Regions from separate parts of the Xanthomonas sp. NCPPB 1132 genome, predicted to be linked through region 2. Evidence: riboswitches for the same ligand, from Rfam matches in the RefSeq annotation. Region 2 holds a riboswitch; the other holds the start of a gene.
The links. A riboswitch is a leader RNA that binds a small molecule or an ion and turns the genes downstream of it on or off. The one in region 2 is predicted to bind cobalamin.
Positions count from the first base shown of each region.

Region 1 (7,475 bases), 370 kb from region 2:
TCGGCGGCGCGCAGGTGCTGCAGGGAGGCGCGATGCGCCAGCGCGTAGGGCTTGTAGGCGTCGGGGAAGTTCGGGGTATCCACCAGTTGCACGCCTGGTGCCACTTCCAGGCTGCCGGCGCCGCCGACCACCAGCAGGCGGCGCACACCGGCGCTGCGGGCGACCTCGACCAGGGTCTGGGCCGCGGCCGGGATCGTGTCGGCCGCAGCGGCACTGGGGCCGTAGGCACTGGCCAGCACATCGTGGCCGCGCACGGATGCGGCGAGCGCGGCGTGGTCGTCCAGCGTAGCGAGCACGACCTTGGCGCCGTCCAGCTCCGGCGGCAGCGGCTGCGTGCGGCGGACCAGGGCGGTGACCGCGTGCCCGCGGCGCATCGCTTCGCGGGCGATGTGGCGGCCGATCTTGCCGGTCGCGCCGATCAGGGCGATGTTCATCGAGATGCTCCAGTCAGTGGATGGGATGCGCACAGCCTAGCGGTGGCGATTGGGGCGATAAACGGCGTATAAGTCGACTATTTGTTGCATGGAACGAGCAAATGGATCGTCTGACCGCGATTGCGGTATTCGTCGAGGTCGCCGAGCGTGGGAGCCTGACCGCGGCAGCCGAGGCGTTGGACCTGTCGCGGGCCATGGTGTCGCGCCACCTGGCGGAGCTGGAGCGTTGGCTGGGCGTGCGCCTGCTCCACCGGACCACGCGGCGGGTCACCCTGACCGGCGCCGGCGAAACCGCACTGGCGCGCTTCCGGCCGATGCTGGACATGGGGGCGGCACTGCGCGAGGAACTGGCGAGCGACGACCCGGAGCCGCACGGGCAACTGCGGGTGACCACGTCGGCTTCGTTCGGCCAGGCGCATCTGGCCGCGGCCGCGGCCGAGTTCATCGCCCGTCATCCGCAGGCACGTGTGGACATGCTGTTGGCCGATCGCACGGTCAACCTGGTCGAGGAGCGCATCGACCTGGCCGTGCGCATCTCCCATCGCGTGGATCCGGGGTTGATCGCGCGGCGGCTGAGCGTGTGTCGCTCGGTGCTGTGCGCGGCGCCAGCGTATCTGCAGCGGCACGGTGTCCCGCAGACCGCCGCCGACCTGGCCGCGCACAATTGCCTGGGCCATCACTACGTGGGCAAGCACGCGTGGCCGCTGCGCCATCGCGGCGAGCGCGTGTCGGTGCCGGTGAGCGGCAACTTCACCGCCAACGAAGCCACCGTGTTGATGGAGGCGGTGCGCGCCGGCGCCGGCATCGCGATGCTGCCGACCTATCAGGCCGCAGCGCTGCTGCGCAGCGGCGAACTGCAGCGCGTGCTGCCCGACCACGAACTCGACACCATGGACATCTTCGGCGTGTACGCCTCGCGCCGGCAGCAGCCGGCGATCGTGCGCGTGTTCCTGGATTTCCTGGTCGCGCGCTTCGGCGACGTGCCCTACTGGGATCGCGACTGAGCGAGTTGCCTACAATACGCGCCGGCTCTGGCGCGCAGGAACGACATGACATTTCCCTATGCAGTGGTGGTGTTCGACCTCGACGGCACCCTTGTCGACAGCGGCGCCGACATCGCCGAGGCGCTGAACCGCACCCTGGTCGACTTCGGCCTGCCGCGGGTGCCGGAGCCGACCGTGCTCGGCTGGATCGGCGAGGGCGTACGCAAGCTGGTCGAGGCCGCCTGGCGGCATGCCGGGGATACCACGCCGATCGATGCGGTGATGCCGACCTTCATGCGCCACTACGCCGAGTGCCTGTTGCGCAGTCCGCGGCTGTATCCAGGTGCGGCCGAGGCCTTGGCGCAACTGCATGCCGATGGCGTGACGCTGGCGCTGTGCACCAACAAGCCGTCGGCGATGGTGCCGCCGCTGCTGCAGCATCTGGGCGTGGCGGAGCTGTTTTCCGCGGTGTTGGGCGGCGACAGCCTGCCCGAGCGCAAGCCCAGCCCGGCGCCGTTGCTGCACCTGGCGCAGCAGTTCGCACAGCCGCCGGCGCGCTGCCTGATGGTCGGCGATTCGGGGACCGACCTGCAGGCCGGGCACGCCGCCGGTATGCCGGTGGCGCTGGTGCGCTACGGCTATCCGCGCGACCTGGATCTGGCCACCGCCGACGTGGTGCTGCTGATGGACGATCTGCGCGAGCTGCTGCAGTTGCGCTGAGCGATGGTCGCGCAGCGCCGCGGTGCCACGCGAAGATCCCGGTTGTGTCGTAGGAGCGGCTTCAGCCGCGACGGGCTTTATCGGGAAAGCCCATCGCGGCTGAAGGGCACCTCGAACAACCTGCCACGACCTGGAGCCAGGGGCAGCATCTGTCGCAACGGCACCAGAGCGGCGCCTGATCGTGGTGGTTGGGAGGCTGAGGTGGCCGCTCGGCCACCTCAGCCGATCACGCCGGCACCATGGCCCGCTCCTGTAGCCGTGCCAGCCGCATCACGTTATGGCTGGCGACCTTCAGCCCGATCACCACCTTTGCCCGCGCCAAGCCGATGCAGCGTACGAACTTGCCGCCTTGTTGGGCCAAGCGCGCAAACGGGTGCTCGCCGAACACCCGATCCTTGGCAATGCGACGGTTCCGGCGCTTTGCTGCCTCGCTCAAGGGCTTGCGTGCCTGCCCTTGATGTTGGATCGCGGGGCGGTAACCACGCTTTTTCAGGTCTGCTTCTCGCGCTGCATCGGCATACCCGCTATCGGCCCATACCGTGCGGCCGGTGTTGTCCGGGTCCAGCACCTGCTCGAAGTGGCGGCTGTCGTGCACGTTGGCCGCGCTCACGTCGTAGCGGCGGATGAAACCCCAGCGGCGGTCCGTGCTGGCGTGCAGCTTGTAGCCGTAGAACGTCACCCCATGCTTCCTGGTCCAGCGTGCCTGCACGTCTTTCTGCGCACGCTTGGCATCACTCCAGTCCTGGCCGACGTCATCGCCCTGCTTGATCTGCGCGTTCTCCTCGCGCGTGTTGCGCTGGATCGGAGCGCTGACGATGCTGGCGTCGATGATCTGACCGCCGCGGGCAATGAACCCAGCACGTTGCAATTGCTCACCGATCGCCGTGCTGATGTCGCCCATCAGATCCTTGGTCTTGAGCCGTTCGCGCCACACCCAGATCGTCTTGGCGTCGGGCACCTTGCCGCTGTGTTCCAGTCCAAGGAATTGCTGGAAGCTGCGCCGATCCAGCACCTGATACTCCAGCGCATCGTCGGAGAGGTTGTACAACTGCTGCAACAGCAGCAGCTTGATCATCATCTGCGTCGGCCAAGCCGGACGGCCGCCGCGCTTGCCGGTACCCAAGGACAGCTTCGCGTCTACGGCGTGAGCAATCCCGGCAAAGTCGATATGCCGTGACAGCAGAGCCAGAGGATCGCCGATCTGCTGCCGCTTGGCTTCGCGTTCGTGGCCGGCAAACAGGCTGATCATCGTGGCGTCCTCGGCGTGTTCTCCAGACCAATGATGCCAAAGGTGGGGTTTTTAGAGGTGCCCTGAAGCCGCTCCCACGAAAAGACGCGTGTGATGTCCGAGCTGTCGCGTCGCGCCACGCCTTCCGGCACAGCGCGACGCATGGCGTCAGCGCGCCGCCGGCGCGTAGCGCAGGGTCAGCGCGTATTCGCGGCCCGGCTGGTTGTACCAGTTCACCGTCTGGTAGTCGCGATCGAACACGTTGCTGGCCTTGGCCTGCAGCGTCCAGTCCGGGGTGAACGCGTATTCCGCGCGCAGGTCGACGGTGCCGTAGCCGGCCAGGCGCACGCGGTTGGCCGCGTCGTCGAAGCGGTGGCCGCTGCCGAACACGGTGACGCCGAGCTTGACCGGGCCGATGCCGCGGTCCACGTCCAGGCGTGCGGTGTTCTGCGCGCGGCGCGCCAGCCAGTTGTCGCGGTTGTCGCCGTCGCTGCGGTTGCGCGGATCGGTGTGGCTCAGCTGCGCCGACAGTTCCCAGCCGGCCAGCAGCGCATAGCCGGTCAGTTCGGCGCCGCGGATGCGCGCTTCGTCCACGTTCACCGGCAGGAAGCTGATCGCGTCGTAGGAGATCAGGTCCTTGACCCGGGTCTCATAGGCGTTGAAGGTCCAGTTCCAGCTGTCGGCATACTGCGCAATGCCGAGGTTGCCGCTCTTGGAACGTTCCGGCTTCAACGCCGGATTGCCGGCGAACGGGTAGTACAGGTCGTTGAAGGTCGGCGCCTTGAAGCCGGTGCCGACGCTGGCGGTGAGCTTGAGGCCATGCGCCAGTGCCAGGCCCCAGCCGAGGCTGCCGGTGGTGTGCTCGCCGAACTGTTCGTTGTCGTCGCTGCGCACGCTGGCCTGCACCTGCTGCGCGCCGAAGCGGCCCTGGTACTCGGCGAACACGCCGGTGTTGTCACGGCTGTCGACGTCGAAGGCGGTGGTGCTGGTGACGTGCTCGCGCTGCCAGTCGCTGCCGACGCTGAGCAGATGGCCTTCGGCCAGGCTGATGTCGCCCTGCAGCGCGGCGGTGTCGCGGCGGCTGTCGAAGGTGCTGATGAAGCTGCGGGTGCGCGCGCCCGGCGCACGGTAGTAGCTGTCGGCGTCGTCGACGTTGCGGCCCAGTTGCGCGGCCAGGTGCAGGCGATCGGAGGGCGTCCAGTCGAGCTTGCCGCTGAACACCTGCTGGGTGTTGTCGGCCTCGTTGCCGGCGAACAGCGGATCGCCGTCGTATTCGTTGCGGCTGTCGATGTTCAGCGCCTGGCCCTCGATGCGCAGCGTGTCAGTGAGGGCGTAGCCGCCGCGCGCGCTCAGCGAGACGTTGCGGTAGCCGTCGCGGTCGGGTTGGTCGACGAAGCAGCCGGCGAACAGCGTGGCCGAGCCATTGCAGGCATTGATGCCGTCGGTCTTCTGGTAGCCGCCCTGCACGGCCAGCCAGCCGCGCTCGCCGCGGTTACTGAAGCCGGCGCCGGCCTCGCGCAGGCCATGGCTGCCGCCGCCCAGGCTCAGGTTCTGCTGGAAGCCCTGGCCACCGCGGCGGGTGAAGATCTGGATGACGCCGCCGATCGCGTCGGAGCCGTACAGGCTCGAGCGCGGGCCGCGCACGATCTCGATGCGCTCGATCTGGCTCAGCGGCAGGTCCTGGAACGCGGCCAGGCCGGCGCTGGCCGAGCCGATGCGCACGCCGTCCACCAGCACCAGCACGTGGTCCGATTCGCTGCCGCGCAGGTTCAGCGTGGTCAGCTTGCCCAGGCCGCCCTGGTTGGAGACGCCGATGCCGGCGCGGCCCTGCAGCAGCTGCGCCAGCGACGTGGCCTGGCTGCGCTCGATCTCGGCGCGGTCGATGACCTGCGCCGGCACCACGCTGTCCTCCACCGAGATCTGGGTGCGGGTGGCGGTGACCAGGACCTGGTCGAGGTCGGTGGCGGCATCGGCGGCGTGGGCCAGCGCGGGCAGGGACAGGGCGGACGCGATCGCGACCGAAAGCAGGCGGGACGACATGGGTGGCAACTCCGGCGCGCGGCTGCGCGCTGTGACGGCAAGGGAGTCGCGAACGGAAGGTGCAAGCGGACGGCGCCGGACACGGCGCGGCACGCCGCGACGCCCTCCGCATCGCAACCAGTGAACTGCAAGGCCGGTCTCCGGGCTGGCGATCAGGGAGGTGGACCTCCCGGCTGCGACGCCTTCCCATGCCCGGGGCACAGTGGCGCAGGTCGTCAGCGCGGATCGCTTACCGTTGCGGGGGCAGCGCCGGCCTTGTCGCAAGACGCACCGGCTTCCCGTTTCAACCCGCTGGCCGGAGCCGGCGGGTCACCTTGAAGCGGCGCGATTGTACGCGATCGCCGCTGCCCGCGCGGCTCAGTCTGCGTGTGCGCCGTGGCCGTCGTCGTCGCCGTGATGGTCGCCCACCGGGGTGTCGTGCGGGTCCTGCGCGTAGGCGCCGTCGGCGTCATCGTCGCCGCGCGCGTCGTCGCGGTCGAAATGGGTGGTCGCCACCGGCCCGGCGACCGGCAGGCCGCGCTGCGCCGGCAGCGCCGCCGTCGCGGCTTCCAGCTCGCCCAGCAACTGCGCGCGCCGCGCCTCGGACAGTTCCTGCCAGTGGCAGCCGCTGAGCGCGCCTTCCAGCGAATACAGCAGGTTGAGGCTGGGTTTGAAGCCGGCGCGCTTGACCTTGACGAAGGCGCCGACCGCGCCGGCCGCCTCCAGGTCCTGCTGCGTGCGCACGCCGACCTGGCGCAGCCACGCCGCGCTCTTGGGGCCGATGTTGCGCAGCTTGGTGGTGCTCATCGCAGGCTGTCGACGAAGACCTGGGCGATCGCTTCCAGGCCGCGCTGATCGTCGGCGTCGAAGCGGGCCAGGTCGGGGCTGTCCAGATCGAACACGCCCACCAGCGCGCTGTCGCGCAGCAGCGGCACCACCAGTTCCGAACGCGAGGCCGCATCGCAGGCGATGTGCCCGGGGAAGGCCTCCACGTCGTCGATGCGCTGGGTCTGGCCGCTGCTGGCGGCCGCACCGCACACGCCCTTGTGCAGCGGAATGCGCACGCAGGCCGGCAGGCCCTGGAACGGCCCGACCACCAGTTCCTTGCCGTCGTAGAAGTAGAAACCGACCCAGTTCAGCCGCGGCAGCGCGTGGTACACCAGCGCGGCCAGGTTGGCGGCATTGGCGATGCGGTCGGGCTCCCCGGCGACCAGGGCGCGGGCCTGGTCGAGCAACTGGGCGTACTGTTCCGGCTTGCTGCCGGTGAGCGAGGACGAGGCGAACATCGCGCGAGTCTAGCAGCGCGCTGCGTCCGCCGGCACCGCGGCGGCTGACGCGCGCGGCGCGCCCGGCTATCCTGCGCGCCGCCGCGCGTCCCGCCGGCCAACCGACAGGGTTTCGCTTGCATGGCTGTTTCCGCCTTCTACGTCACCGGCACCGATACCGGCATCGGCAAGACCATCGCCAGCACCGCGCTGCTGCACGCCCTGCGCGCGCGCGGCCAGCGCGCGGTGGGGATGAAGCCGGTGGCCAGCGGCTGCACGCTCGAGGCCGACGGCTGGCGCAACGAGGACGCGCTGGCGCTGCAGGATGCGAGCGCGCCGCGCCCGCACTACGACGATCTCAATCCGTACGCGCTGCCGTTGCCGCTGGCGCCGGAACTGGCCGCCGCCGATGCCGGCGTGCAGCTGGAGCTGGCGCCGATCGCGGCCGCGTTCGACCGCCTGCGCGCGCAGGCCGACGTGGTGGTGGTGGAAGGCGTCGGCGGCTGGGCGGCGCCGCTGTCGGCGACGCTGGACCAGGCCGATCTGGCGCGCGCGCTGCGGCTGCCGGTGGTGCTGGTGGTTGGCCTGCGCCTGGGCTGCCTCAACCACGCCCGGCTCAGCGCCGCGGCGATCGCCGCCGACGGCCTTCAGTGCATCGGCTGGATCGGCAACGAGATCGATCCGGCGATGGAGCGCATCGACGACAACATGGCGATGCTGCGCACGCGCCTGCCGATGCCGTGTTGGGGGCGGTTGCCGTACCGGCCGCAACCGCAGGCCGAGCAGTTGGCGGCGCAGTTGCAGCCGTGGGCGGGCATGTCGCCGG
Region 1 covers NZ_CM152819.1:741,183-748,657, forward strand. The annotation lists gene AC1G9L_RS03300 (NAD(P)-dependent oxidoreductase) at 1-434, opposite strand, end outside; gene AC1G9L_RS03305 (LysR substrate-binding domain-containing protein) at 536-1,438, shown strand; gene gph (phosphoglycolate phosphatase) at 1,484-2,137, shown strand; gene AC1G9L_RS03315 (IS5 family transposase) at 2,364-3,386, opposite strand; gene btuB (TonB-dependent vitamin B12 receptor) at 3,534-5,405, opposite strand; cobalamin riboswitch at 5,520-5,737, opposite strand; gene AC1G9L_RS03325 (TfoX/Sxy family protein) at 5,763-6,191, opposite strand; gene AC1G9L_RS03330 (GAF domain-containing protein) at 6,188-6,670, opposite strand; gene bioD (dethiobiotin synthase) at 6,791-7,475, shown strand, end outside.
Region 1: another riboswitch for cobalamin. It lies ahead of btuB (TonB-dependent vitamin B12 receptor); the one in region 2 lies ahead of metE (5-methyltetrahydropteroyltriglutamate--homocysteine S-methyltransferase).

Region 2 (7,475 bases):
GCCGAATTGCGCCAGGCGCTGCGCGAACTGGTCGTTGCTGCGGTTCTGGTTGACGTCCAGGAACGCGGAGGCATTGGTGAACTGCGCCACCGGCCACACCCCGCCCGAGCAATAGCCGTGCACCAGCACCAGGCGCTTGCCGGTGGCCTGCGCCTGCATGTCGGTGGCGGCGGTGCTCAGCTGCGCCGGGCGCTCGCCCATGCGCATGCTCTCGTCGATCGCGCCGGTGCTGCGCGCCACGCTGCTGCGACGCAGTGCCGGCAGGGTCAGCGGCAGCGTCGTGCGCGTGGCCAGCGGCACGAAGTTGTCCGGATCCTCCACGCGCAGGTTGCGCAGGGTGAACGGCGCACGCGCGCCGGCGCGGACGATCCAGCGTTCGTCGACGCTCAGCGGCAGGCGTCCGTCCTGCGGCGCCAGCATGCCGCCGAGCCAGGCCACCGGCACCGCGCTGCCATCGCGGCCGGTCCCCCACAGTTCGCCGAGCACGCGGTAATGCGCCGGCGCCTGGCCGCCGCCGATGCGCACCGGGATCGGCAGGGTCAGCCGGGTGCCGGGCTGTGCGCTGGCGGCGACCGCGTCGGTGGTGATGCGCAAGGTGGTGTCCAGCACCGGCAGCACGTGCTCGCTGGTGCGCACGAACGCCTGGCCGGCGGCGTCGTGGCCGTGCACCACCACCTGCGCGATGTAGGTGCCGGTGGCCGTCGCCGGGAAGTCGCCGGCATACACGCCATCGCCCGCGGCGCCGTCGCCGTGGCGGCCGTCGTCGGCCATCGGCCACTGGCTGACGGAGCCGTCCGGCGCGATCACGCGCAGCTGCGCGGTGTCGATGCGGCCGCTGCCGGCGCTGCGCGCCAGCGACACGCTGCCCTGCGCATCGATGCCGCCGAGCAGGGCGGTCAGGCCGATACGCTGGCCGCGCTGCAGTTGCGCGCGGTCGCTGGGATAGGACGCCAGTTGCGTGCGCGGGTCGCCTTCCATCAGCACATAGCCGCGCTGCGCCGTGTTGCTGCCATCGGCCTGAAGGGTCAGGGTCCAGTCGCCGTTGGCGGCGCTGTCCACGTGGTACTCGCGAGCCGGCAGCGCGGCGCCGCCGGCGCCCAGTTGGGTGGCCTTGGCGCTGGGCGCGAGCATCGGCATGGCGGCAGCGGTGCCCATGCGTGCGCTGGCCGTGGCCGGTGCGCTCAGGCGCGGCTGCCAATCGTGTTCGCCGGACAACACCACGAAGCGCAGCTTGCCGTTCTCCACTGGCAGGGTGGTCTGCCATTGCGCCGGGCCATTGCTGCGCGCGGCGGAGAATTCCACCGGCAGCAACGCGCTCTTGGACAGGATCGCCGCTTCCGCCGGGGCGGGTGCGCGCATCTGCGCGAACTCCTCGGGCGGTCCGGCCAATTGTTTGGGAATCAGTTCGGCCGCGTGCAGTGCGGCGGCGGGGACGACGAGACACAGGACGCAGACGGCGGACAGGTTCGACAGCTTCGGCATGACGCGCTCTCCCTGGCGGTGCTGAGAAGCAGACGTACATGCCGGAGCCGCGACGCAGTGCGCCGCCGGCAGCACGTCGGCGAGGACGCAGCGCCCCCTCGCCACGCGTTCGCCTCCGGTTATAGCCAGCGCACATTGCCGGACAAAGACGCAATGCAGCAATGCGCGCCGAACTGGGATGCCGGACATGCTGCAACCATCGCGATGCCCGGCGCACGTGGCGCCGGGCATCGCCAGGTCACGCCGCCTGCGCGTGCTGGCTGCGCAACTGCTGCGCCGCCGCCACCATCGCCTGCAGCGCGTTGCGGGTTTCCGCCCAGCCGCGGGTCTTCAGCCCGCAATCCGGATTGACCCACAGTTGCTGCGGATCCAGCACAGCACGCGCCTTCTCCAGCAACTCCACCATCTCCTGCGTGCTCGGCACGCGCGGCGAGTGGATGTCGTACACGCCCGGCCCGATCGCGTTCGGGTAGCGGAAGCGCACGAAGGCATCCAGCAGTTCCATGCGCGAGCGTGAGGTCTCGATCGAGATCACGTCCGCGTCCATCGCCGCCACCGCCTCGATGATGTCGTTGAACTCCGAGTAGCACATGTGGGTGTGGATCTGCGTGGCATCGCGCACGCCGGCCGCGGCGATGCGGAAGCACTGCACCGCCCAGTCCAGGTACGCCTGCCAGTCGGCGCGACGCAGTGGCAGGCCTTCGCGGATCGCCGGCTCGTCGATCTGGATCACGCCGATGCCGGCCGCCTCCAGGTCGCGCACCTCGTCGCGCAGCGCCAGCGCGATCTGCCGGCAGGTCTGCGCCCGTTCCTGGTCGTCGCGCACGAACGACCACTGCAGCACCGTCACCGGCCCGGTCAGCATGCCCTTCATCGGCCGCTCGGTCAGCGACTGCGCGTAGGTGGTCCAGCGCAGCGTCATCGGTGCCGGGCGCTGCACGTCGCCGTAGATGATCGGCGGCTTCACGCAGCGCGAGCCGTAGCTCTGCACCCAGCCGTGGCGGGTGAAGGCGAAGCCGTCCAACTGCTCGCCGAAGTATTCGACCATGTCGTTGCGCTCGAACTCGCCGTGCACCAGCACGTCCAGCCCCAGGTGCTCCTGCGCACGCACGCAGCGTTCGGTCTCGGCGGCCAGGAACGCGTCGTACGCGGCATCGTCGAGCTTGCCGGCCTTGTGCTGCGCACGCACCTGCCGCACCTGCTCGGTCTGCGGGAACGAGCCGATGGTGGTGGTCGGATACAGCGGCAGCCGCAGCGCCGCCTGCTGCGCCTGCCGGCGCTGCGCGTACGGCGACTGCCGGCGGCCGGCGTCGTCGGTCAGCGCGTCCACCCGCCGCGCCACCTCGGCGCGGTGCACGCGGGTCGAAGCGCGACGGCTGGCCAGCGCTTCGCGCGCCGCATCCAGCGCGGCCTGCGCCTGCGGCTGGTCGTCCAGCGCATCGGCCAGGGTGCGCAGTTCCTGCAGCTTCTGCCTGGCGAAGGCCAGCCAGCCGACCAGTTCGCGGTCCAGCCTGGTCTCCTGCTGCAGATCCACCGGCACGTGCAGCAGCGAGCACGAGGGCGCCAGCCACAGCCGCTCGCGGCCGACATGGCCGGCGGCGTAGCGGGCCAGGGTCAGCGCGTTGTCCAGCGGCGTACGCCACACGTTGCGGCCGTTGACCAGGCCAGCGGAGAGCACGCGCCCGGCCGGCAGCGCCTGCAGCACCGCGTCCAGCTGCGCCACGCCACGCACCAGGTCCACGTGCACGCCGTCCACCGGCAACGCCATCGCCAGGTCGAGGTTGTCGCCCAGCTCGCCGAAGTAGCTGGTCAGCAGCAGTTTCGGCCGCACCGCCTGTGCCAGGACGTCATACGCGCGGCGATAGGCGGCGCGTGCGGCCTCGTCCAGGTCCAGCACCAGCGCCGGTTCGTCGAGCTGCACCCAGCCGGCGCCGGCCGCATGCAGGCGCTGCAGCAGTTCGGCGTACACAGGCAGCAGGCTGTCCAGCAGCGCCCAGCGGTCGCTGCCGTCCACGGTCTTGGACAGCGCCAGGAAGGTCACCGGCCCGATCAGCACCGGCCGGGTCTGGATGCCCTGCGCCTTGGCTTCCAGGAATTCCACCACCGGCTTGTCGCCGCGCAGGCGGAAGTGCTGGCGCCGTGCCAGCTCCGGCACCAGGTAGTGGTAGTTGGTGTCGAACCACTTGGTCATTTCCAGCGCATGCAGGTCCAGGCCGTGTTCCTGCGTGCCGCGCGCCATCGCGAAGTAGCCGGCCAGCGGATCGGCATCGGCCAGCGCGCGGTAGCGTTGCGGGATCGCATCGAACAGGAAGGCGGTGTCGAGCATCGCGTCGTACAGGCTGAAGTCGTTGCTGGGCGGCACGTCCACCCCGGCGTCGCGTTGCAGTTGCCAGTGGCGCAGGCGCAGCTCGCGTGCGGTGTCCTGCAGTTGCGCGCCGTCGATGTCGCGGCGCCAGTAGCGTTCCAGCGCCTGCTTGAGCTCGCGCCGCGCACCGATGCGCGGGAAGCCCAGGTTTGTCACGATCGTCATGTTGCGTTTCCTCATTGCGTTCAAGGGCATTGAGGAACGAAGGAACCGCGCGCCGCGCGCCCCGTTCGCACGGACCGCCCGCCACGCCAGCGACCTTCGCCCCCGCGGGCGAACCGGTACCGCGCGGGCAGGCGGACGGCGCGGCGCGGCGCAAGGCCGGGTCGCGGTCCGGCCGCCTCCCCGCGGAGGCGCCAGGTCGAATCGGAGGACGCACGGTCCTCCGGCCGGGGCCGGTATTCGGGCTGATGGACACGCGCACCACGTTGGCTGCGCACCTACTGTCCGTCGCTTCCCAGGCCGGCATGCGCCGGCCCAGTGCCATTGACGGAGGTCGTTTCCATTCACCGCTGCGGGGCAGCTCCGGAATGGGCAGGCGCTTGCGGCGCCAGCCGTCACCGGATTCCCGTTTAAATTCATCCCTTCATCCGAATGAAGCGATGAATACCTTCGGCGAGCGCACGATAGGCCGGATGCGGCGGGCGGTCAAGGGCCAGGTGTGTTTTGCGGGCTCGGCCCGGCAGCGTTTGTCGCGAACGTGTAAGCTATTGATCCCTAAGCCAATGACCTGGCGCTGCGGCTTGTGCCGACGGCGCCCGTCCGCCGTGCCGATGATGCTTCCGCTCCCCGCCGCCGATCTCCCCGCGCGCTACGCCGCCTCGCTGCGGCTGTCCGTGGCGCCGATGATGGACTGGACCGACCGCCATTGCCGGGTGTTCCATCGGCTGCTGGCGCCGTCGGCGCGGCTGTACACTGAGATGGTGCACGCCAATGCGGTGGTGCTGGGCGATCGCGCGCGGCTGCTGGATTTCGATGCGTCCGAGCATCCGCTGGCCCTGCAGCTCGGCGGCAGCGAGCCGGCGCTGTTGGCGCAGGCGGCGCGGATCGGCCAGGACTGGGGCTACGACGAGATCAACCTCAATTGCGGCTGCCCGTCCGACCGGGTGCAGGCCGGGCGCTTTGGGGCCTGCCTGATGCGCGAGCCGGCGCTGGTCGCCGAGTGCGTGGCGGCGATGGTCGCGGCGGTGGACATCCCGGTGACGGTGAAATGCCGGCTGGGCGTGGATCAGGACGACGACTACGCGGTGTTCCTGGCCTTTGTCGACCAGGTCGCCGCGGCCGGCTGCGGGCTGTTCGTGGTGCACGCGCGCAACGCCTGGCTGCAGGGCCTGTCGCCGAAGGAGAACCGCGAAGTGCCGCCGCTGCGCTACGACTGGGCGCACCGGCTCAAGCGCGAGCGGCCGCAACTGCAGGTGGTGCTCAACGGTGGCCTGGCTGCGGTGGAGACGGCGCAGGCGCAGTTGCAGGCGGTGGACGGGGTGATGCTGGGCCGCGCCGCCTACCACGACCCCTACGTCCTGCACCGGCTGGACGCGGCCCTGACCGGCGCCGCTCTGCGCCCGCGCGCGGAACTGCTGCGCGCGCTGCGTCCCTACGTCGAGGCACGCCTGGCCGAAGGCCTGGCGCTCAAGCACATCACCCGGCACCTGCTCGGGCTGTTCCACGGCCAGCCCGGCGGGCGTACCTTCCGCCAAGTGCTCAGCGAAGGGGCGCACCGCCCCGGGGCCGATTGGGCGCTGCTGGAGCAGGCGCTGGCGGTCACCGACGGGGCGGCGCGCGCCGCGGCCTGACCCGATCCAGGGAGCGTCTTCGGACCGCAGCTGCTGCGTGGTGGCGGGCCGTCATCACCTTCGCGCAGAGGCGTCCGACGACATCGTGGCCTGCTCGGTGGTGGACCCGGATCCCACTTTCCCCCTGCTCGTTCAGGGAGTCCGTTCAGGGTCTGGCGACTAGTCTCTGCCTGCTGGGAGACGCTCTGAAGCACCTGCCGAGGGCCTCTCCAGATCGCTGGCGCGGCCCTTGCATCGGCCTTCCACAGGTTCATTTGACTGAATGTCGCCGGTGGCGCCCGGAAAAGTTCAGACCGGATTCACCCCGAAAAATCAAGAATTTGCCTCGATTTCTCGAGGTCGCCGTCGTCCCCGCGAGGTGTCGCGCTTCACAAGTTTTGAACGTTTCCGATCAGTCCGTTAGGATGCCCGTCGTGACTTCTTCCGCTTCCCGCCACTACCGCTTCGCCGCTGTGTTCGCGCTCGCGCTGGCGTCGGTCGCGGCTGGTCATGGCCGTGCGCAGCAGCCGCCCATGCCGGGGGTGATGGCGCCGCCGGAGCGCGATGCGGGGCGCAATCGGGACTATGGCGGCAGTTCGCTGTCCGACGCGGTGCGTCGGGTGCAGCGCTCCACCGGCGGGCAGATCCTCGGCGCCGAGCGCGTGCCGTTCGATGGCCGCGACATCAACCGCGTCAAGTACATGGACGGCCGTGGGCGGGTACGCTACATGGACGATCCGCAACCTGGCCGTGCGGTACCGCCGCGGGCGCCGCGGTCGGGCGAGCCTCCCGAGCCACCACGCGACGATCACCCGTGAGTCCGGATAGTTCGGTTCAGGTTCCACACACCGCCCCGGCCACCGGCCACCTGTAAGTTACTAGGGAGAGTTATGCGTATCCTTCTGGTCGAAGACGAAGCCCCGCTGCGAGAGACCCTGGCCGCTCGCCTGAAGCGCGAAGGCTTTGCGGTGGATGCGGCGCAGGACGGCGAGGAAGGCCTGTACATGGGCCGCGAAGTGCCCTTCGACGTGGGCATCATCGATCTCGGCCTGCCGAAGATGTCGGGCATGGAGCTGATCAAGGCGCTGCGCGACGAAGGCAAGAAGTTCCCGGTGCTGATCCTCACCGCACGTTCCAGCTGGCAGGACAAGGTCGAAGGCCTCAAGCAGGGCGCCGACGACTACCTGGTCAAGCCGTTCCACGTCGAAGAGTTGCTGGCGCGCGTCAATGCGCTGCTGCGCCGCGCCGCCGGCTGGAGCAAGCCCACGCTGGAATGCGGTCCGGTCGCGCTGGACCTGGCGGCGCAGACCGTCAGCGTCAGCGGCAGCAACGTCGACCTGACCAGCTACGAGTACAAGGTGCTCGAGTACCTGATGATGCATGCCGGCGAACTGGTCTCCAAGGCCGATCTGACCGAGCACATCTACCAGCAGGATTTCGACCGCGACTCCAACGTGCTGGAAGTCTTCATCGGCCGCCTGCGCAAGAAGCTGGACCCGGACGGCGAGTTGAAGCCGATCGAGACCGTGCGCGGTCGCGGCTACCGGTTCGCGATTCCGCGTACCGAAGGCTGATCGCAGGCGCCGGCGAGCACACCGAGGAAGCGACCGCGTGGCGGCACGACCCAGGTGGTACAAGCGCTGGCGCCCGCGTTCGCTGCAGGCGCGCCAGCTGCTCGCCGCCAGCCTCAGCCTGCTGGCGTTCCTGGCCGCGGCAGGTTATGCGCTGGACCAGGCGTTCGCCGACACCGCGCTGAGCAACCTGCGCGAGCGCCTGAAGAGCTACGCCACCGCCTACGCCAACAACATCGACGTAGCCCGCGACGGCTCGCTGTACATCAACAACGACAAGCCGCC
Region 2 covers NZ_CM152819.1:375,138-382,612, forward strand. The annotation lists gene AC1G9L_RS01600 (choice-of-anchor X domain-containing protein) at 1-1,482, opposite strand, end outside; gene metE (5-methyltetrahydropteroyltriglutamate--homocysteine S-methyltransferase) at 1,721-4,012, opposite strand; cobalamin riboswitch at 4,224-4,477, opposite strand; gene dusA (tRNA dihydrouridine(20/20a) synthase DusA) at 4,621-5,640, shown strand; gene AC1G9L_RS01615 (PepSY domain-containing protein) at 6,045-6,437, shown strand; gene AC1G9L_RS01620 (response regulator transcription factor) at 6,510-7,193, shown strand; gene AC1G9L_RS01625 (ATP-binding protein) at 7,276-7,475, shown strand, end outside.